One region of the Clostridium sp. JN-1 genome, then DNA from elsewhere that is predicted to be linked to it. Evidence: riboswitches for the same ligand, from Rfam matches in the RefSeq annotation. Region 1 holds a riboswitch; the other holds the start of a gene.
The links. A riboswitch is a leader RNA that binds a small molecule or an ion and turns the genes downstream of it on or off. The one in region 1 is predicted to bind FMN.
Positions count from the first base shown of each region.

Region 1 (12,052 bases):
GCATTTGTAGAAGGAAAAATAATTCAGCTTGAAAAGATGTTAAAACATGCTAATGTAATAGATGAAAGTGAAGTCCCACTAGATGTTGTAACATTAGGTTCAAAAGTTAAGATTAAGGATTACGAATTTGATGAGGAAGTTGAATACACAATGGTTGGTTCTGCTGAAGCTGATCCTATGAATAATAAAATATCAAATGAATCACCAGTTGGCAAAGGTCTTATGGGCAAAAAAGTGGGAGATATAGTTGAAGTACAAGTTCCAGATGGAGTTAGTAAGTATAAAATACTTGACATAAGAAGATAAATGGAGGTTTTAAAGCATGTCAAAAGAAGAAAAGAACTTAAATAAGTTAGAGAAAAATTTTAATGCATTGATAAACGAGAGAAGAGAGAAGTTTTTCAATCTTCAAAAGGAAGGAAAAGATCCATTTAATGTATATAAAGTTGAGAGAACACATACATCTAAACAAATTAAAGATAATTATGACAACTTAGAGGGAAAAACTGTAACAGCTGCAGGCAGACTTATGTCTAAGAGAGTTCATGGTAAAGCTGGATTTTCAGATTTACACGATAGATATGGTAAAGTTCAACTTTACATAAGAATAGATGATGTAGGAGAAGCAAGGCTAAAAGAGTATAAGAGCTTTGATATAGGTGATATTTTATCAGTAACAGGAAGAGTATTTAAGACCAAAACAGGAGAAATTTCAATTCATATAACGGATTTTGAACTCATAGCTAAGTCTCTTAAACCACTGCCAGAAAAGTGGCACGGACTTAAGGATCCAGATTTAAGATATAGACAAAGATATGTTGATTTAATAACAAATCAAGATGTTAGAGATACATTTATGAAGAGAACAGCAATTATAAAATCAATAAGGGAATTCCTAGATCAAAAAGATTATATAGAAGTAGAAACTCCGATACTTTCACCTATAGCTGGTGGAGCTGCAGCAAAACCTTTTATTACTCACCATAATTCACTTGATATGGATATGTATCTTAGAATAGCTACTGAATTATATTTAAAAAGACTTATAGTAGGTGGTTTTGAAAGGGTATATGAAATTGGAAAATGTTTTAGAAATGAAGGAATGGATATAAGACATAATCCAGAGTATACATCTATTGAACTTTATGAAGCTTTTGCAGATTACAATGATATGATGGAGATTACGGAAAATATGGTTGCATATGTCTGTGAAAAGGTTCTTGGAACAACTAAAGTTGTTTATGAAGATACAGAAATAGATTTTAAACCGCCATGGAAGAGAATTACAATGGTTGATTCGGTTAAGGAATTTGGAAATGTCGATTTTGATCAGGTTAAAGATGATGAAGAAGCTAGACAAATTGCAAAGGAAAAGCATCTTGAGTTAAAAAAAGAGTTAAAAGATTGTTCAAAAGGCGATATATTAAATGCTATGTTTGAAGAATTCTGTGAAGATAAATTTATTCAACCTACATTTGTAATGGATTATCCTGTTGAAATTTCACCTTTAACTAAAAAGAAAAGGGGAAATGATAAGTATACTGAGAGGTTTGAAGGATTTGTATTTGGTAGGGAAATATGTAATGCATACTCCGAACTAAATGATCCTATAGTACAAAGAGAAAGATTTGAACAGCAGTTAAAAGAGAGAGAATTAGGTGATGATGAGGCGTATATGATGGATGAAGATTTCCTAAATGCGCTTGAAATTGGTATGCCTCCAACAGGCGGACTTGGTATGGGAATAGATAGATTAGTTATGTTTTTAACTAATGCATCTTCAATAAGAGACGTTATATTGTTCCCTACGATGAAGCCAACTCAACAATAATTGAGCTATGTTACATAAAAGGCTCTATTTAAATATAATTTGTAGAATATCTGTTAATTAATATAAATTTCCTTGTAATTTGCAGTTAACAGTATTAAAATATAATTAATAAAAATAAAAAAACTAAATAATTAAAAAATACTGACATATAAAATTTTGAAAGGGGCTGGAAATATGAGAATATTTGTAACTGGTAAAAATATTGAGGTAACTAATGCATTGAGGAATGTAGTGGAAAAGAAATTATCGAAGTTAGATAAATATTTCAACCCTGAAGTAAAAGCTAATGTTACATTAAGTGTACAGAAAAATTCGCAGATAGTAGAAGTCACAATTCCTTTTAATGGTGTAATATTAAGGGGAGAAGAAAAAAATAGTGATATGTATGCATCTATAGACTTAGTTGTGGATAAGTTAGAAGGGCAGATAAGAAAACAAAAAACTAAACTTCAGAGAAGAAATCATGGAAATTCTTTAAGATTTCAATCCATACCTGATGTAGATAAAGATGCAAATGAAGAACCAAAGATAGTCAGAACTAAAAAATTTGCAATAAAGCCAATGTCAGCAGAGGAAGCTGTATTGCAAATGGAACTTTTAGGTCACAACTTTTTCGTATTTGAAAGTGCAGAAGATGAAGAGGTTAATGTAGTTTATAAAAGAAAAGATGGAAACTACGGCTTAATTGAACCTGAATTTTAAAGTAAAGAGAGAAGCTAAAGCTCCTCTCTTTTTATTCTGATGCATAATTTAGGTTATGTTAGCTCAAGTTGAATACACAATAATTAGATGATATAATCTATAAAGTATATACTTATTAAAAATTTAATTTGGTGAGGATGAAAAGGATGAACATTTTTCAAAAGATATTTGGTACATATAGTGAAAAAGAAGTAAAGAGGATAGTACCTATTGTAAATAAAATAGATTCTTTAGATTCTAAAATGCAAGCTTTAACTGATGAACAACTTAGATCTAAAACAGATGAGTTTAAAGAAAGATTATCAAAAGGTGAAACATTAAATTCAATCTTAAGTGAAGCTTTTGCAGTAGTTAGAGAGGTAGCTTCGAGAACTGTTAAGTTAAAACCATTTAAAGAGCAGCTTATGGGTGGAATAGTACTTCATCAAGGAAGAATATCAGAAATGAAAACTGGTGAAGGAAAAACATTAGTTGCAACACTTCCAGCATATTTAAATGCTCTTACAGGAAAAGGAGTTCACATAGTTACAGTAAATGACTATCTTGCTAAAAGAGATAGAGATACAATGGCACCTATATATGAAGCATTGGGATTAAAAGTAGGGGTTATACTTCATGATTTAGATCAAAGTCAAAGGCAAGCAGCATATAATTGCGATATAACTTATGGAACTAATAGTGAATTTGGATTTGATTACCTTAGAGATAACATGGTTATATATAAAGAGGAGAGAGTTCAAAGAGGACTTAATTTTGCTATCGTGGATGAGGTTGACTCAATACTTATAGATGAAGCTAGAACACCTCTTATAATTTCTGGTGAAGGCGAAAAGTCTACAGAATTTTATAAAGTGGCAGATTATTTTACAAAAACACTGACTAAAGAGGATGATTTTACAGTAGATGAAAAAGCTAATGCTGTAATGCTTACAGATGTTGGTGTTGAAAAGGCAGAGAAATTTTTTAAACTTGATAACTATGCTGATGCTCAAAATATGGAATTGCAGCACCATGTAGTTCAGGCATTAAAAGCTAATTATATAATGAAGAGAGATAAAGACTACATGGTAAAAAACGGTGAAGTTCTAATAGTAGACGAATTCACTGGAAGAATGATGGAAGGTAGAAGATATAGTGATGGTCTTCATCAAGCTATAGAAGCAAAAGAGGGGGTTAAAGTAGAAAAAGAATCCAAGACTCTTGCAACTATTACGTATCAAAATTACTTTAGAATGTTTAATAAACTTTCAGGTATGACAGGTACTGCCTTAACAGAAGAAAATGAGTTTAGAGAAATATACGGATTAGATGTAATTGTAATTCCTACTCATGAACCTGTAATAAGAAAAGATCTTCCAGATGTAGTATATAAAACAGCAAAAGGTAAGTTTAATGCTATAGTTCAGGATATAGTTGAAACTCATAAGAAAGGTCAGCCAATACTAGTTGGTACTGTAAGTATAGAAAAATCTGAGCTGCTTTCTGATATGCTAAAGGGAAAGGGAATTAACCATCAGGTATTAAATGCTAAATTCCATGAAAAAGAAGCAGAGATAATATCCCATGCTGGTGAATTTGGTATGGTTACTATTGCCACAAATATGGCAGGACGTGGTACTGATATTAAACTTGGTGAAGATGTTGTGGCTGTTGGAGGCCTAAAAATTATAGGTACTGAAAGACATGAATCAAGAAGAATTGATAATCAGTTAAGAGGACGTTCAGGTCGTCAAGGTGATCCTGGTACATCAAGATTTTACGTTTCACTTGAAGATGATCTTATGAGAATATTTGGTTCTGATAAGCTTAAAGACATAGTTGAAAAATTAGGTCTTGGTGATGATGAAGCTATAGAAAGTAAAATGGTAAGCGGTGCAATAGAAAATGCACAAAAGAAGGTTGAAGGAAATAACTTTGATATAAGAAAAACAGTAGTACAATATGATGATGTAATAAATAAGCAAAGAGAAATAATATATAAACAGAGATCAGAAGTTTTAGAGGGTATAGAATTAAAAGATCAAATGAAAGAAATGCTTAAAGATTTGGTTTCTGATATAGTTGATTCACATATATCTGAAGTAGAAGATGAATTTGAAGATGAAATAAAAGATTTAGTAAAGTATATGGAAGAAGTATTTGTTGAAAAAGACAGTGTTTCAGCAGAAGAGATTATGAATTTATCAAATGAAGAAATAAAAGAAAAGTATATAGAAATTGGTCAAAAGATATATGAACAAAAAGAAGAAGAGTTTACACCTGAACAAATGAGGGAAATAGAGAGGGTTATCCTTTTAAGAGTTGTTGATACAAGATGGATGGATCACATAGATGATATGGAACATCTAAAGAGATCAATAGGTCTTACAGCATATAAACAGCAGGATCCAACACAAGCTTATCAGTTTGAAGGCAGCCAAATGTTTGATGAAATGATATACAATATAAAGCTTGATACTATAAAGTATCTATTACATGTTCAAATGCAAAAAGTACCTGAAAGAGAAAGAGTAGTTAAGGAAACTTACACTAACCAAAATGGAGATGCTGCTGTAAAAAAACAGCCCATAAGGAAGAAGAAGACAGTAGGTAGAAATGATCCTTGTCCATGTGGAAGTGGAAAGAAATATAAAAATTGCTGTGGAAGGTTTGAGTAAGGAGTGTGTTATATATGGTAATACAATTAGAAGAAATTTTAAACACACTAACAGGTATGAACCAAAATATGAATGAAATAAGGGATTCACTTTGACATAGAATCACTTAAAGTTAGGATAGAAGAGCTTCAAGAAAGAATGCAGGAACCAAACTTTTGGCAAGATGCAAATAAAGCTCAAAAAGTGTCTTCTGAAGAAAAGTCTTTGGAAGGAAGAATTGAAAGATATAAATCCTTAAACGATAGGATACAAGATGCAAAAATTTTAACAGAAATGGCTTTGGAAGAAGAAGATATATCAGCTGAAAAGGAAATATTAAAAGAAGTTAATGATATAAAGTCTGAAATTGAACAATTCCAGGTTGAAATTCTTCTTTCGGGTAAATACGACAAGAATAATGCAATTATGAATTTACATGTTGGTGTAGGTGGAACGGATGCACAAGATTGGACTGAAATGCTGCTTAGAATGTACACAAGATGGCTGGAGAAAAAGGGATTTAAGATAGAAATTATAGATAGTTTACCGGCAGAAGATGCTGGAATTAAAAGTGTTACTTTAAGAGCAATTGGAGAATTTGCATATGGATATTTAAAATCTGAAAAGGGAATACACAGATTGGTCAGAATATCACCATTTAATGCAAATGGGAAAAGACAAACTTCTTTTGCATCGGTAGAAGTACTTCCGGAGCTTACAAGTAATCAGGATATATCTATAAGACCTGAGGATATAAAAGTAGATACTTACAGGTCAAGTGGTGCAGGCGGACAGCATGTTAACAAAACAGAGTCGGCAATTAGAATAACTCACTTACCTACGGGAATAATAGTACAGTGTCAAAATGAAAGAAGCCAGCATCATAATAAAGAACAGGCACTTAGAATGCTTAAGGCAAAGCTAGTAGAATTAAAGGAAAGGCTTCATAAAGAGAAGATAGAAGACTTAGCTGGAGAACTCAAAGACATGGGATGGGGCAGTCAGATAAGATCCTATGTATTTCATCCATATACTTTGGTAAAAGATCATAGAACAGGTATGGAAACAAGTAATATAAATGCAGTTATGGATGGAGAAATTGATGATTTTATAAATGCATATTTAAAACAAGATGCAAAATAAAATACACAGTATTTATTAAATATAGAGCTTAATTTAAGCTCTATATTTAATTTACTTTAATTAGAATTTTGGAAAATAAGAAAGTACTTACTATAGAAATATAAAATATTTGTTTATAATATAAAATGAAAAGATTATCTGAAAATGCATAGTGTACTACTTCATTATTTATTATGTTAAAACATCTATTAATTGAATTTTTATCTATAAAACTTGACTTATCGTAAATAGTATGAATTTTTGAAGTATCACAATCACTTAAGGTTACAGCATCTATATTCTTTTTTCTAAAGAACTCATGGTCACTAGCGTCTTCAAATAAATAATCAAAATTTATCTTATTATTTGAGCATATAGATGAAACTTCATGTATAAAGCTAGTTTTAGCAGAATCACTTTTAGCACCCATTATGTATATTGGATTGGAATATGAGCCGCCTATCATGTCAAAGTTGAATACTTTGCTGCCTTTTATATTGTTAAAGTACTTTTCAACGAATGCCTTTGAGCCAAGGCACCCAAACTCTTCCGCATTAAAGCCAACAAATATTATATCTCTATCAGGTTTCCCTAGGGAATTAATATATCTACTCATTTCCAATATAAATGAAATACCAGAAGCATTGTCAAGTGCACCATTATATACATTACCAGCTAAATCAGTTCCAACATGATCAAAATGAGCTGATAATATAATTGGTGGTTTATCTTTATTTTTACCCTCTATGATGCCAATTACATTATTTAAGGAAGTTTGCTTTGATTCAAGGGGAATGTAGCAGTTTACATTAAAGTTATTATCTATATAACTTCTTATTTCTTTTAATGTGTTTTGTGTGACCATTACATACATGCTAATTGGATTACTGTTAATAAAAGAGCTCCTAAATATTAGCTTATTATCATTTGGCACATAAAATAGAAAGTAATTATTGTCTTTATATACATGTAAATAAGAATTTAATATACTGTAGGCACTTTTCTTATTGAAGGATACTTTGTTTTCTTTAAAATTCACTAGATCTTCCTTGAAATCTACTGCATATTTATAATCTTTAACTATAAATCCATTTTTATCTGTAATCCTTAAATAAGGTTTCTCATCTAATCTGTGCGGATATACAGTATTAAATGATTGAAAGTAACTGCCATTATAAGGACTTAAGTTATACTTTTCAAAATGATTTCTTATATAAAGGGCAGCCTCATCATTTTCAAGAGTTCCACTTAGTCTTCCTTTGAATTTGTCACTTGATAGATAGTCTATATTTTGTTTTACTAAATTAGGATCAAATGAACTTATTGAAAAGTAAAACCCAAAACTTAAATTAAGTAATAAGCTGGATAAAATCGTAAAAAATAAAGTTATATTCTTTTTCATATCTAAAGTTTCCTTTTTATAATTTATTGGATTATACTTTAATATATATTAGATTTGAAAAGTTTATATAACTTTGTAAAGAAATTTTAGGAGGTAAAAATGAACAACATAATTGATAGGTTATCAGAAGAATTTAAACTCAATAAAAAATACATAAGTAATATAGTACAACTTTTAGATGATGGAAATACAGTTCCGTTTATTGCAAGATATAGAAAGGAAATGACGGGTTCAATAAGTGATGTAGTATTAAGAAACTTATTTGAAAGACTTACTTATTTAAGAAACTTAGAAAGTAGAAAAGAAGATATTATAAGGTTAATAGATGAACAGGGAAAGTTAACCGAAGATTTAAAAAAGAATATAATAAAATGTGATACTTTAACGGAAGTTGAAGATATATATAGACCATATAAACCTAAAAAGAGAACAAGAGCAGCTATTGCAGAAGAAAAAGGATTAAAGCCTTTAGCTCACGCAGTATGGAGTGGAGATTTTAAAGAGGATATAAAAGAATATGCTTATAAATTTATAAATGAAGAAAAAGGAGTAAGTTCTGTAGAAGATGCTCTTCATGGTTCTATGGATATAATAAGTGAGAAGATATCTGATAATGCTGAATACAGAAAGTGGATAAGAAGATATGTAAATCAAAATGGAGTAGTTGAAACTAAAGGTGAAAGTAAGGAATCTACAACTTATGAAATTTATTATGATTATAAGGAAGCAGTAAAAAGTATTCCGCCGCACAGAATTTTAGCTATAAACAGAGGAGAAAAAGAAAAGGTTTTATCTGTGAAAATAACATGCAATTTAGAAAGCATAGTGGATTATTTAAAATCAAAGTGCATGAAGAATAATAGTATTACAGATTATTATATAGAGGAAAGTATAAAAGATTCACTAAAGAGGCTTATATACCCATCTATAGAAAGGGAAATAAGATCAGAACTTACAGGTAAAGGTGAAGAAGGAGCTATAAATATATTTAATGCAAATTTAAAAGCTCTTTTAATGCAGCCTCCTATTAGAAATAAAAATGTACTTGGATATGATCCTGGATTTAGAACAGGGTGTAAGATAGCTGTACTTGATGATACAGGTAAGCTTTTAGATACTGCTGCCGTATATGCAACTGCACCACAAAATGATATTGAAGGTTCTATAAAAACTTTAAAGAAACTCATATATAAATATGATGTGGACGTTATTTCTCTTGGAAATGGTACGGCAAGTAGAGAATCAGAAGAAGTTATTATGAAACTCATTGAGCAAGTTAAACAAGAAAAAGGCAAAGATTTATATTATGTTATAGTATCTGAGGCTGGAGCATCTGTATACTCGGCATCAGAACTTGCAACAGCTGAATATCCTGATATAAATGTATCTTTAAGGGGTGCAATATCAATAGCTAGGAGGCTGCAAGATCCCTTATCTGAGCTTGTTAAAATAGATCCTAAATCCATAGGGGTTGGACAATACCAGCATGATGTATCTCAGAAAAAGTTAGATGAATCACTTAAGGGTGTTGTTGAGGATTGTGTCAATAGTGTAGGAATTGACTTAAATATAGCAACGCCAGCATTATTATCTTATGTTTCAGGCATAAATACATCTATAGCAAAGAATATAGCAGCTTATAGAGAGGAAAATGGAAAATTTAAAAGTAGAAAAGAACTTTTAAAAGTAAAGAGATTAGGACAAAAGGCATTTGAACAATGTGCAGGTTTTTTAAGGGTTATGGAAAGTGAAGAGCCGCTTGATAATACTGCAGTGCACCCAGAATCCTATAAAGTAACCAATAAGTTATTGAATATATTAAATTATAGTATAGATGATTTAAAAAATAACAACTTGGAAGATATAGATGATAGGGTTAAGGATAAAGGATTTGAATACTTATCAAAAGAGCTCGATACAGGTATACCTACTCTTCAGGACATAATAAAAGAGATAAAAAAACCTGGAAGAGATCCTAGAGATGAAATGCCAAAGCCAATATTAAAGAATGGAATTATTGACATAAATCAATTGAAGCCTGGTATGTCGCTTATGGGTACGGTGAGAAATGTTGCAGACTTTGGTGCATTTGTAGATATAGGTGTTCATCAAGATGGATTAGTTCATATAAGTCAGCTGTCAGATAAATTTGTAAAACATCCACTTGATGTAGTTAAAGTTGGCGACGTAGTTAAAGTAAGTATATTGGAAGTTGATACTAAAAGAAATAGAATATCACTTAGTATGAAAAACCAATAAATTATTATTATTTGGATGATTATGTGTATTGAATTTTAAATAAGATTGCACTATAATAAAATTGTAAAAGTTAATAGTTTTTGATCTTCAGGGCGGGGTGAAAGTCCCCACCGGCGGTAAAGCCCGCGAGCCTTAACAAAGGTATGATTTGGTGAAATCCCAAAGCCGACAGTAAAGTCTGGATGGAAGAAGGTAAGAGTATATGTTTATTTGCCCTGGCTTAGTTTAAAGTCAGGGCTTTATTTATACTATAACCTTCTAATGATTGTTAGCTTTTTAGTTACTTTAAAAATTAAATTATTTATTGGAGGGTGTAAAATGAGAAAGGATAATTTAAACAGGCTTGTAAAAATATCTTTATTAAGTGTAATTGGATTTGTATTAATGTTTATAGAGGTTTCTATACCGCTTTTTCCATCATTCTTACAGATGGATATAAGTGACTTACCTGCTTTAATTGGTTCGTTTGCACTTGGACCTACAGCTGGAATAGCTATAGAATTAGTTAAAAATATACTGCATGGTGTATTTGATGGCAAAACAGCTTTTATTGGGGAACTTGCAAATTTTTTGGTCGGATCGGTTTTTGTATTTACAGCGGGGTATATATATGAGAAGAAAAAAAGTAAAAAGACAGCTGTATATGGATTAATAATAGGTGCTTTATTTATGACTGCTGCAGCAAGCGTACTTAATTATATTTTATTTTTACCTCTATATGAGAAGGTGTTGAATTTTCCTATGAGTGCAGTAATTGGAATGGCAAATAAGGTAAATCCTAATGTAACGGACTTGAACGGTGTTATAGTATGGGCAATAGCTCCATTTAATATGATAAAAGGAGTAATACTATTAGTACTTACAATGGCAGTTTATAAGAGCGTATCTCCTATATTGCATGATGAAGGAAAAAAGGAATTGCTCAAAAGCAATTAGGTTATAAAAACAGAGGACATAGGACAGAGGACAAAATCAGAGGACAGAGGACATAGGGACAGAGAAGGAGGATTTTTCTCCGCTGCGCTTCGAAAAATCTTTAATTAAATTTTTGATAGCTCGTTTCGCTGAAGCGAAACATTGTGTAACTATGAGAACATATCTAGATTTGTGTAAATCAAATCTAGATATGTTCTTTTATTTCTCAGAAGTAATCTCCTAAGTAAGCAATTATTTAAAAATCATAGATTTTAGATGCTTGCTTAAGTGATGTTTTGCATTAGCAAAACAAACTTAAAAAATAAATTAGTTTTCTGACGTAAGGAAGAAAACTTACCTTCTTTGTCAATTGTTCTTTGTCCTCTGTCCTCTGATTTTGTCCTCTATTTTTTTAAAAGTATATGCTTAACATTTAAAGATGTACGATAATATATAGAGTTATAAATGCAATTCTTATAATATTGGAGGTGAAAATATGCCTGGAATTTTGAATGTAAGTGGTGCTTATGATGTAAATACTAGAAAACTCTTTAAGAAGTTGACATTTGAAGTAGGACAGGACTTTATGGCTAGGGTTATAAATGTTAAGAAATTAGAAGGTGAAGTGCTGTTAAAACTTATTGATGGGTGGAAGTTTTCTGCAAAACTTGAAAATGATTTAGATAAATTGCCAGGGGGTTTGGTGAAGTTTCAAGTAGAAGGATATGAAGATGGGCAGATCAAACTTAAGATAGTCAGTAATACAAATGATACCTTAGGCGAAAGTAACCTTAAAGAATCATTTGATTCTATATTATCAAAATCTGATATAAGTGTTACTAAAGATGATTACCCAGTATTATATAAAATGGTAAAACATGATATACCCCTTACAAAAGATAATATATCGTATGTTAAGACGCTTACAGATTTTACAGAGAAGTTAAAAGAACCTGGTGAGGAAGATAATTTTATAAGTAACTACATAAAAAGTAAAGGTATACCGAATAAAGATGCAAGAGCTCAAGATATAAGGAATGTTTTAAAAAGTTTTTTTAGTGAATTCAAAGGTCTATCTTTAGATGGCTTACTTACTTTTATAGAAAATAAAATAGATTTATCTAAAGTAAATATAAAAAGTTTTAACGAGATTTTTAATGGCTCACTTAAAATATACAATGATGC
Region 1 is NZ_CP033465.1:2,658,725-2,670,776, reverse strand. It holds gene greA (transcription elongation factor GreA) at 1-306, shown strand, start outside; gene lysS (lysine--tRNA ligase) at 323-1,831, shown strand; gene raiA (ribosome-associated translation inhibitor RaiA) at 2,006-2,533, shown strand; gene secA (preprotein translocase subunit SecA) at 2,680-5,190, shown strand; one part of gene prfB (peptide chain release factor 2) at 5,205-5,270, shown strand; one part of gene prfB (peptide chain release factor 2) at 5,272-6,312, shown strand; gene EBB51_RS12790 (M28 family metallopeptidase) at 6,359-7,693, opposite strand; gene EBB51_RS12785 (Tex family protein) at 7,793-9,952, shown strand; FMN riboswitch at 10,032-10,150, shown strand; gene EBB51_RS12780 (ECF transporter S component) at 10,271-10,888, shown strand; gene EBB51_RS12775 (hypothetical protein) at 11,364-12,052, shown strand, end outside.

Region 2 (12,052 bases), 700 kb from region 1:
TCTATAAATTTCAGCTCCATTTTCAAGAATTATTTTACCTGCAAATGCAGCATCATTTATTATTCTTGTAATATCCATATTTTTATTCTCCTCAATAAAAATAAAGAAATAATTAATAACGTTATTATAACATAAAATTGTAAGTTTACAATTGGAATTTTAAAAATAAATTTAATCCCAATTCATATTCTGAATTGAAATTAAATATACTTTAAATAACAAATACATGTTAATGATATTGATTAAACCAAATGGAGAAGTGGGGGATATGTTTGATAAATAAAGGTACTTTAATTGAAGTTGAAAGTTCAATTGGAAAAAGTGTAATGATGCATTCTAGAATTTATGTTATAGGCAAAAGTTTAAGCAATTGTGAAATTGGAGATATAGTTGATGTTAAAACGATTTCAGGACATATAGTGAGGGGAGTTGCCTATAGAACAAAGTCTTACTATGGTGCACATCAAAAAAATGTAAAAGAAATTTTATGCATAAGACAAAAAAGAAAATAAAATGGAGCTATTAATTTTGAATTTTATTTCTATAAATGATATAATTTAGTATATAATAAAGTGATTAAAGTTTACATATATTTTTTAGAATATTTAAATTAATGAATCACAATTTATGGAGGTAAGATATGGATTCAACAATGACTAGTTTGATGACACTTCTAGGCATATGTGGCATTATTCAAGGTCTTGGAATGAAGTATAGTAAATCAGTTAGAAAAAAACTTAAAATTGATTCGGAAAAGGTAAATAAAAAATATATTAATTTTAAAATAAACTTTCTGATCTTTGCTGGAATTTTAATATTAATAATTCAGTTAATTCATTATTTTAGTCCCGAACTTGGAAATAAATTATACATACTGTTACCAGCTTTTCTACTTACAGCTATAACAGCAGACATGGTATATAGAAAAAGTAGGGAGGGAAAGTCTATTAAAAAATAGTTGACAAAATTAAATAAGTGATTTATATTAGGCTTAAAGTAATAAATAAAATTAAATAAAGTTGTAACTTTCGGGGCAGGGTGTAATTCCCGATCGGCGGTAAAGTCCGCAAGCTTGTTTCAAGCATGAACTGGTTAGATTCCAGTACCGACAGTAAAGTCTGGATGAAAGAAAGAAAAATACGTATAAGGTGATATTCTAGTAATATCTATTTTTCGTACGATATAAAGCCCCTGAGGATTTTCTTCAGGGGCTTAAATTTTTGATTTTAAACTGGCGCTAGTTTAAGAATATTGTATTTTAAAATGTATTTATAAGAAGGTGTATACAGTGGATGTAAAGTCAAATAATTTAAATGAGCATTATATGAAAATAGCTCTAAAGTTAGCTAAATGTGGAGGAGAAAAGGTATCACCTAATCCACTTGTAGGTGCTGTAATCGTTAAAGATGGGAAGATAATAGGACAAGGCTATCATAAGTTATATGGCGGTCCGCATGCAGAAGTTTATGCTTTAGAAGAAGCAGGAGACAATGCAAAAGGTGCAGTAATATACGTAACACTAGAACCATGTTCACATTATGGAAAAACTCCACCTTGTGCAGAGGCACTTGTGAAAGCAGGAATAAAGAAAGCAGTTATAGCAGTGTCTGATCCAAATCCTATGGTATCAGGAAAAGGCATTGAAATTTTAAAGAAGAATGGAATAGAAGTTGAATTAGGAGTTTTAGAAAATGAAGCTAAGGATATCAACAAAATATTTTTAAAATATATTACAACTAAACTTCCTTTTGTAATACTCAAATGGGCAATGACTTTAGATGGAAAAATAGCTGCAAGTACAGGAGAATCTAAGTGGATAACATCTGAGGAATCAAGGTACTATGTGCATAAAATTAGAAATAGAGTTATGGGAATAATGACTGGGATAAATACTATAATAATGGATAATCCACTTATGACAACAAGGTTAAAAGATGGAGGGAAAAGCCCAAAGGCTATTATACTTGACTCCAAACTTAGAATTCCATTAGATGCCAAAATTTTGGATACAGTAAGTGATAGGGAAGTCATAATAGCATGTACTAAAAATATTGATAATGATAAAAAAGTTAAATTAGAACAAAGAGGAATTAAGTTCATAATAACGCCTGAAGATGAAAATGGGAGGGTTGATTTAAAATATTTAATTCGTGAACTTGGAAATAGGGGAATTGACAGCATATTACTTGAATGTGGAAGTAATTTAAACTTTTCTGCCATATATAGTGGAGTTGTAGATGAAGTTATTTGTTTCATAGCTCCTAAGATTTTTGGAGGAGATAAAGCTAAGACTCCAGTTGGAGGTATTGGATTTGAAAATATTTCTGAAGCTCAACTATTAAAGAATATGGAAATTCAAAAAATAGGTGAAGACTTTATGATTAGAGGATATTTATAATAAGTACATTTTTTTGATAAAGAAGGTGAAAAAAGTTGTTTACAGGTCTTATAGAAGAAGTAGGAGAAGTAAATAGTATTTTAAAAAGTACAAAATCAGCTCAAATTAGTATATATGCAAATGACATTTTAAATGACGTTAAAATTGGAGATAGTATTGCTGTAAATGGAGTTTGTGTTACAGTTACTGATTTTTATAGTAATAAATTTTCTGCTGACATAATGCCTGAAACTTTAAGAAGGAGTAATTTAGGAAGCTTAAAAAGAGGAAGTAAGGTTAATTTGGAAAGAGCAGTGTGTGCTGGAGAAAGATTTGGAGGACACATTGTAAGTGGACATATAGATGAAACCGGTAAAGTTAAGTCAATTGAAAAAGAAGATACAGCAGCTTGGATTACTATAGAAGCAAGTTCAAATATACTCAAATATGTAGTTTTAAAAGGTTCTATCACACTAGATGGTGTAAGCCTTACTGTAGCAGATGCAGGTAGTGATTATTTTAAGGTATCTATCATACCACATACAAAGGAAGAAACTACTCTTTTATCAAAAAATGTAGGTAATGAAATAAATATAGAATGTGACATAATAGCTAAATATCTGGAAAAACTTTTTAAATTTGATGATAAAGATAATGATAAATCCAAAGCTAATGAATCCGGAATAAGTGAAAGTATGCTAAGAAAAGCTGGATTTATCTAAACTCTGATTATGTTGTTTAAGTCAATATTTATTTAAAAATGGAGGAATTTAAAAATGGGTTATAAATTTAATGATATAAAGGAAGCTGTAGAAGATATAAAAGAAGGCAAAATGGTGGTCGTAATTGATGATGAAGACCGTGAAAATGAAGGTGACGTCATAATAGCAGCTGACAAGGCATCCCCTGAAAGTATAAATTTTATGGCTAAATATGCAAGAGGACTTATATGTGTACCAATGGATGGTAAAAGGCTTGAAAAGCTGGGTATAGATCGTATGGTAGATGAAAATACGGATAACTTTTGTACAGCCTTTACTGTATCAGTAGACGCAGCTGATACTACAACAGGTATATCAGCATTTGATAGAGCACTTACAGTACAAAAGTTAGTATCAGAAGATAGTAACCCCCAAGATTTTAAAAAACCCGGACATATATTTCCCCTTAAAGCAAGAGAAGGTGGGGTACTTGTTAGAACTGGACATACAGAAGCAGCAGTTGACCTTGCACGCCTGGCTGGACTTACCCCTGCAGGAGTAATCTGTGAAATAATGAAACCAGATGGTACTATGGCAAGAGTTCCAGAATTAATGGAATTTGTAAAAGAACATAATTTAAAGATAATTACTATAGCTGACTTAATAGCATATAGGATGGAAAATGAAAGTCTTGTTAAGAAAGTAGTGGAAGCACATCTTCCAACTAAATTTGGTAATTTTAGAATAATGGCGTATGAAAGTACTGTCACGGGAGAACATCATATTGCCCTTGTAAAAGGAAATAATTTTGAGGATGAAGATGTACTTGTAAGGGTACATTCTGAATGTTTTACTGGAGATGTATTACATTCAACTAGATGTGACTGCGGCGATCAGCTTGAGGCTTCTTTAAGGCAAATAGAACGTGAAGGAAAGGGAATATTGCTTTATATGAGACAAGAAGGAAGGGGAATAGGTCTTATAAATAAATTAAAGGCTTATGTACTTCAGGAAAAAGGCATGGATACTGTTGAAGCAAATATAGCATTAGGGTTTCCTCCTGATCTTAGAAACTATGGAGTTGGTGCACAGATTCTTAAAGACCTTGGGGTTAGAAGGATGAGACTTATGACTAATAATCCTAAAAAGATAGTAGGCTTGTCAGGTTATGGAATAAAAGTAGTTGAAAGAGTTCCAATACAAGTAAAGTATTCAAAAGAAAGTGAAGGATATATGAAGACCAAAAAAGAAAAAATGGGACATTTATTGAATATATAATTTTGAAGATTAAATTAAAGTTATTTGGAGGTATAATAAATGAAAGTTTACGAAGGAAAATTAACAGCAGAAAATTTGAAGGTTGGAATAGTAATTGCAAGGTTTAATGAATTTATAGGTTCCAAACTTTTGGATGGAGCATTAGATTGTCTTAAAAGACACAGTGCTTCAGATGATAATATAGAAATAAGCTGGGTACCTGGAGCCTTTGAAATTCCGCTAGTAGCAAAAAAAATGGCTCAAACTAAAAAGTACAATGCAGTAATATGCTTAGGAGCAGTTATAAGAGGAGCAACACCGCATTTCGATTATGTATCAAATGAAGTTTCAAAAGGAGTTGCACAAGTTGCTCTTAATGCAGAAATACCTGTAATATTTAGCGTTTTAACAACAGACAATATTGAACAGGCAATAGAAAGAGCAGGCACTAAATCAGGAAATAAAGGATATGATGGTGCTATGGCTGCTATAGAAATGGCAAATTTATTAAAACAAATTGGATAATGTTATAGAGTTTCCAAGTAAAAACTTAACTCATGCTCCGGGATATATTTGCAAACTTCAGCACGTTAAAAAGTTTTAACAGTGTCAAAGGCTGTATATATTTCCCGGAGTGTAAGTTAAGCTGCAATCTAGAAATCCTATAAATTTACCACATTCCATATAAAACTTTTACAGCAACTGCAAATGACATCACTATAAAAATGGGTTTAATTAATTTTGAACCTTTTTTTAGTGCAAAACCTGTTCCAAATTTAGCTCCAATTATCATACATATTGCAACAGGTATTCCAAGTTTATAGTTTACTTGTCCATTTAATGCAAACAAGCCAAGTGATGTTATATTACTTACAAAGTTTAAAAATTTTGCGTTCCCAGCTGATCGTAAAAAATCAAATTTAATATATACCTATAAGTCCGAAAATTAAAAATGAACCTGTACCTGGTCCAAAAAATCCATCATAAAAACCTAAACTAAATGCAAGAAGTATTCCTAGGAATAAAGTCTTTTTAGTTAATAACTTAAACCTATCTTGAGCTCCAATTGTTTTTGAAAAAAAACTGTAAATTCCAACAAATAATATGAGTATAAGAACTATTGTATTTAAATACCTTGTATCTATCATAAGAACAGTATTTACACCTAAAATAGCACCTATAAGTGTAAATGGAAAGAGAAATTTAACAATTTTAAAATCAATTTTTCCAGAGGTCATAAATTTTATAGAACTTGAGAGTGATGCAAATGTAGATGAAAATTTGTTGGTACCCAAAGCAATGTGTGCAGGTACTCCGGCAAATAAAAAAGCAGGTACACTTATTATACCGCCGCCGCATGCTATTGAATCAACGAAAGCTGCGATAAACCCAGCAAAGCATAGAAATAGTAAAGATATAGACATATGAACACCTTCTGTAAAATCAATTTATTTCTAATCTTATCACATTGTTATATAAGTTATCAATCTATACATAATTAGCTGTTGAATAATAACTGTAAAATGTATAAGTTCTACAAAGTTTTTAGAATTCATACTTATTTCATAGTGAGTATAAAATGTTTGGAGTGTATGATTTATGAAACAAGAACTTTTGAATAATGATTATCCAAAGGCTTCGGGAACTTTTATTCAACCGGATATGGTGATGAATTGGGATGATTCAAGGTGGCAGAAAGAGTTAAGTTATTTAAAAGAAGTTAAAATGGAATACCTTATAATGAACACATTTATTGTAAAGGATAAAAAAATTAGAAGAATATACAAAACTTCAATAAAAGACGAAGAAAGAATAGGAATTCATGATGTGGTCAACAAGTGTTTAAAAAACTCTAAAAAATATGGATTTAAAGTATTTCTTGGAATTGATTACAATGATAAGTGGTGGAAATACGGACCTAGAAATCCTAAATGGCTTTATATGCAAATGCATAATGGAAATTTAGCGATACAAGAGTTATATGAAAAATACTATGGAAAATATAAAAATACTTTTTGTGGATGGTATTGGGTGTACGAAGTAGACAATTTAAATTTTAAAAACTATGATGATTTTAAAGTACTTGCAAATGCTGTAAATATAAATTTAAATTATATGGATGCTAATGGTATGAGACTTCCATTAATGATATCACCTTTTATGAATTCACGATATTCTACTCCGCAAGCATATGCAGAAAATTGGAAGTGCTTTTTTGAAAATGCAAATTTAAAAAAAAGAGATATTTTTTGCCCACAAGATTCAGTTGGTGGAGGCGGACTTAATATAAGTGAAGTAAAAGATTGGTTTAATGCTTTAAGTAAAGCAGTAAAGTCAAATGATAAGGTATTATTTTGGGCTAATACTGAAACTTTTGATCATACTAATTGGTCAAGTGCCCCTATTAAGAGATTTATACAGCAAATGAATATTGAAATCCCTTTTGTAAGTAATATAATAACTTTTTCATACAGCCATTACTACAGTCCGAATAATATAAACCATGGATTTCATAGAGCATATAAAGAGTATCTATACAAACATATAATTTCTAATGTAAAGCCTGATCCACCTAAGTGGATGAAAGTTACCAATTTAAATTATAATAAAATTTTAATTGAATGGGAAGTTAATAAAAATTTAGCTGGATACAAGATATTCTGTGCTGAACTTGAAATAGCGTCTATGTGTGTGCAGAGAAAATATGGTGGAAATAATAAAGAAGTAATGGGAAAATTAATTTGTAAATGTAATTGTAAAAAATCAATATATAAAATAAGATCATTTGATTTTTGGGGGAATTTATCAGATGTATTAATAGTGAATAATATAAAGTGAATATGTTAATAAATTATGTATAGTGAGTTAATAATTTATAAAATTATATCTGAACAAATTTTTAAATTAAGGATAACTATTTACAGAATTAAAATAGTATAGCATAATATACTTATTATTAAAATCGTTTTTTATTAAAAAGCGTTTTAGAAAATGAGTTAATTAGATGCTTTAACTTTCATGCAAGTTTCTTAATTAGAAAACGAAAATTTAGGAGGAATAAGAATGTCAGAAAAAGACGAATCTAATGAAAAGATTTTGATAGATGATGAAGAAAAAGCCAAACAAGAGTTTTTAGAAGAACTTAGAAATAAAAACTTGGAGGAGACAATTCAACTTAAGAAAATTCAAGAAGCTATAAATCAAAAACTTAAAGAAAAGGAAGATGAAAAGAAGAGAAAGGAAGAAGAGCAGGAGAGAAAAGAAGAAGAACAGAAGAGAATGGAAGAAGCTGAAGCAATTGAAAAGGCAAATGCTGAAGCTGAAGATGCAAGAGCTGAAGCTCAAACGACAAGTACTGAAGATGAAGATGCAAGTACCAAGTCGGAAGAAATAAAAGCAGATGAAGCTGAAAGCGAAGATAAAGGCAGTGAAATAGTAAAATCTGAAGAACCTGTATTAGCTGTTACAAGTGAAGCAAAAGCATCTCTTCTTAATATGGAAAAAAAGAAAAGCAGTTTTTCATTAAAAATTTTAACAGCAACTGTAGTTGATACAATAGTAATAGCTGTTATTTCAGCAATAGCAGTACTTTTGTTTAATGCACTTTTGAGACTTTTCACTGGATACTATGTAGTTGATTATGAAGGTGTTTATATGATAACATTCTTTATTGTAATGATTTTGTATCCAGTATTGATGCAAACTTCAAAATACAAGAAAACATTAGGACAAAAGTTTAGTAAGATATGTATTAAAGAAGGAGAAGAGTAGAAATTGAAAAAGGGGCAAGTTTACGATTTTTATGTAGAAGATACTGAATTTCCTGGTACCGGAATAGCTGTAGTGGATGGAATTAAGGTATATATTAAAAATGCTGCAGCAGGACAAAAGGTTAAAGCTAGGATATTTAAAAAGAAAAAGGAATATGCTCAAGCAAAGCTTGTTGAAGTAGTTGAAAATGTAGATTATGCAGTAAATCCGCCGTGCAGTCATTTTAATTTATGTGGTGGATGTACTACCCAATTTATACCTTATGAAAAACAGCTTGAACTTAAAGAGAGACAGGTATTAAAGCTCTTTAAGGATGGAGGTATTGAGGACTTCGAATTTTTAGGCATAGAAAAGAGCCCTGAAGAATATGAATATAGAAATAAAATGGAATTTTCCTTTGGTGATGAAGTAAAAGGTGGAGAATTGACTTTAGGTATGCACATCAAGGGTAGAAATTTTGGAATTGTAAATGTTCATGACTGCCAAATTGTAGATGAGGATTTTAGGAAAATACTCACTGCAGCAGTAGGGTATTTTAGGCAAAAAGAGTTTCCTTATTATAGAGTAATGAAAAAAGAAGGGTACTTAAGAAACCTAGTTATAAGGAAGGCAAAGAATACATCTGAAATACTTATAAATTTAGTTACTACGTCTCAAATTGACTTCAATTTAGAAGAATTTAAGGATTTGCTCTTAAAGGTAAAGTATGATGGTATTGTAACTGGAATTTTACATACTATAAACGATGGACTTTCAGATACAGTTAGAGCAGATAGAGTTGATATATTGTATGGCAGAGATTATATAATAGAAGAACTTTTAGGACTTAAATTTAAAATATCACCTGAGTCATTTTTTCAAACTAATTCTAAGGGTGCTGAGAAACTTTATAGTATAGTTAGAGAATTTTTAGGTGATATTTCTTCGAAAGTGGTATTTGATCTTTACTGTGGTACTGGAACTATAGGACAGATAGTTGCAAAGAAAGCTAAAAAGGTATTGGGAATAGAAATTGTAGAGGAAGCAGTTAAATCTGCAAATGAAAATGCAAAGTTAAATGGTCTTAACAACTGTAATTTTATTGCTGGAGATATTGCTAAGGTAATAAAAACTGTAAATGAAAAACCAGATGTCATAATACTTGATCCGCCAAGACCAGGTGTCCATCCAACAGCACTTGATTACGTAATAAAATTTAATGCACCAGCTATAATTTATGTATCTTGCAATCCTAAAACTCTAGTAACAGATCTGAAAGTTTTAATGGATTCAGGATACACTCTTGAAAAAGTAAAATTAATGGATATGTTTCCACAAACTTCACATGTGGAGACTGTAGTGAAGATAGTACGCAGATAGGCTGATATCAAAGGTTTTGAAGGATTTCAAGTGAATATTGAAGTGTGTTTTATGTTCCCTCAGACTACGGTTTGAGGGAATTTTTAGGTTAGGGGGTTGTATAAATACGCAGAATAGAGGATTTTGCGTTAAGATATTTAATTTGCGTATTTGTTTGGCTACAGCAAAATGGATTATGCTTCTTGTGGTAGTAGATGGTTATGATATAATTAAGGAGATTAAAAAAGTTTTATAGATGGAAGGGATAATATGTCAGATATTAAGCTGTTTAAAATACATAATGGAGTAGAAGAACTACCAGCTACATGGGCATCGCTAGAAAGAGAATTACAGACATTGATTGAAAAAAATATGCCTATATTTTTTGGAGTTACTTTTCTTAAAAGTGAATATGTAACATCTAATGGTGGTCGTATGGATAGTTTAGGCATTGATGAAAATAATTGTCCTGTAATTTTTGAATATAAAAGAGCTAGCAATGAAAATGTAATAAATCAGGGATTATTTTATTTAGATTGGCTGTTAGACCATAAAGCAGATTTTGAACTTCTAGTTATGAAAACATTAGGAAAAGAATACTCTGATAAATTAGATTGGAGCATGCCACGTCTTATTTGCATAGCAGGAGATTTTACGAAATATGATGAATATGCTGTAAAGCAAATTAATAGAAATATAGATCTTATCAGATATAAAAAATTTGGAGAAGAATTGTTAATGTTTGATTTAATTAACTCAAATGTAGCCACACCAATTAATAATGTAAATGAAGAAAAAGTATCAAAACAAAGTACGGATAAGACATTTGATGATCAACTAGAAACTACAAGTGAAAAACTAAGAGAATTGTATGATTCCATTAGGAATTATATTTTAGCACTCGGTGATGATGTAACGGAGAATAAGCTTAAATTGTATAGTGCATTTAAAAAGATAAAGAATATTGTATGTGTAGAAGTTAGGATGAAAAGCATAATGCTATATTTAAGATTGAATCCCGAAGAGATTACTCTTGAAAATGGTTTTACAAGGGATGTAAGTGAAATTGGTCATTGGGGAACTGGTGATTTAGAAGTTACAATAAAAGATACTCAGGATTTTGAAAAAGCTAAGGAATATATTGATAGGGCTTATGAGATGAATTAATAATACAAGATGTGGGATAATTGAATTAGCTGTAGGAATTTCTTTAAATGTAATGTTGGGAAACATTAATTTTGCATAATTTTATAGAAATTTCAAATAATTAGAATTATAATATAATTGCATTGATTTTAGTTGGTGCAATTATTTTTATTGAAAGTTATAATTTTTTGAGAAATTTATTAGCTATTAATTATATAATTAGAAAAATAGTAAAATATAATAAATATACTTGAAATGTTAGGATATTTTTAAAAAATTATTTAAAATGCGTTGAAATAGAATGGTTTCAAATAAGGCTGTAAATAACAAGAGAGGGGAGATATAATGAAATTTGATTACGAGGTTGCATTATCATTTGCAGGCGAAGATAGGGAGTATGTTGAAAAAGTTGCTGAGATATTAAAAGCCATTGGTATACAAGTTTTTTATGATAAATACGAAGAAGTGGATTTATGGGGAAAGAATTTATACACACATTTGGATGATATTTATCAGAAAAAATCAAAGTACTGTATTATGTTTATTTCTAAGCATTATAAAGAAAAATTATGGACAACCCATGAAAGAGAAAGTGCTCAGGCAAGAGCATTTGAATCAAAAGAAGAATATATTTTACCAGCTAAATTAGATGATACTGAAATACCAGGAATTAGAAAGACAATTGGATATATAAATATAGAGAAACTTAGTCCAGAAGATTTTGCTTATAAAGTGGCTAAAAAAATTAGACCGGATATTGATGTGCAAGGCATGATAAAATATTTGAAAGAATGCTTAAAAGACTATGATATATCAATAAAAGGAACTAATGTTGTATTCAAAAGTGAATTGGAGGATTATTATGGTGAATTTTCTTTAAGATTGCTAATTGAAATGTATATGATTGATGAGTTAGATAGAATGTTCCTAATTCCTGGGATTGTTCCATACTAATAAAAAAGGTAGATAGATGAAATGTAGTTATAGCTATCTGATTTTTTGAATTTTTTTTATGAATAAAACAGGACATGTTTTTTACTAAAATGAAGAGGAAATGAATACTTTAATAGACAGTGACTAAAGAAAAGGGTTTAATCAGTTATTTTTAGAACTATACAATAATTGGAGAAAATATATAATGCTATTAATGTATTTTAAAATAGTAATATGAAATTTTTTATAGGGGATGATAGGATATGATAATGAGAATTCCAATAAGATTTGATTACCCAGTTCAAATAAATTACCATGATGGAAGTGTAGAAACTTCTTCAGTTTTTCCAGCAGGTAGAGGTTTGATAAGTTGTACATTTTGTAAAATCAATGGGTATGATGCAAATAATAATCGTGTTACAAATTTGGTTGGATATGATGGAATAGAGCTTATGAAGAGGTGTCCTCATTGTAATTATGATAAGCATGTAACTGATTTTGGATATAGTGGGAGAACTACTAATAGAAA
Region 2 is NZ_CP033465.1:559,335-571,386, forward strand. It holds gene EBB51_RS02720 (threonine/serine exporter family protein) at 1-78, opposite strand, end outside; gene EBB51_RS02725 (hypothetical protein) at 273-512, shown strand; gene EBB51_RS02730 (hypothetical protein) at 641-958, shown strand; FMN riboswitch at 1,021-1,138, shown strand; gene ribD (bifunctional diaminohydroxyphosphoribosylaminopyrimidine deaminase/5-amino-6-(5-phosphoribosylamino)uracil reductase RibD) at 1,325-2,398, shown strand; gene EBB51_RS02740 (riboflavin synthase) at 2,434-3,099, shown strand; gene EBB51_RS02745 (bifunctional 3,4-dihydroxy-2-butanone-4-phosphate synthase/GTP cyclohydrolase II) at 3,154-4,356, shown strand; gene ribE (6,7-dimethyl-8-ribityllumazine synthase) at 4,396-4,860, shown strand; partial or broken gene EBB51_RS02755 (TSUP family transporter) at 5,006-5,759, opposite strand; gene EBB51_RS02760 (DUF4434 domain-containing protein) at 5,935-7,173, shown strand; gene EBB51_RS02765 (RDD family protein) at 7,399-8,106, shown strand; gene rlmD (23S rRNA (uracil(1939)-C(5))-methyltransferase RlmD) at 8,110-9,465, shown strand; gene EBB51_RS02775 (DUF5655 domain-containing protein) at 9,715-10,611, shown strand; gene EBB51_RS02780 (TIR domain-containing protein) at 10,936-11,544, shown strand; gene EBB51_RS02785 (hypothetical protein) at 11,787-12,052, shown strand, end outside.
Region 2: linked by a shared signal. The riboswitch ahead of ribD (bifunctional diaminohydroxyphosphoribosylaminopyrimidine deaminase/5-amino-6-(5-phosphoribosylamino)uracil reductase RibD) and the one ahead of EBB51_RS12780 (ECF transporter S component) in region 1 are both predicted to bind FMN.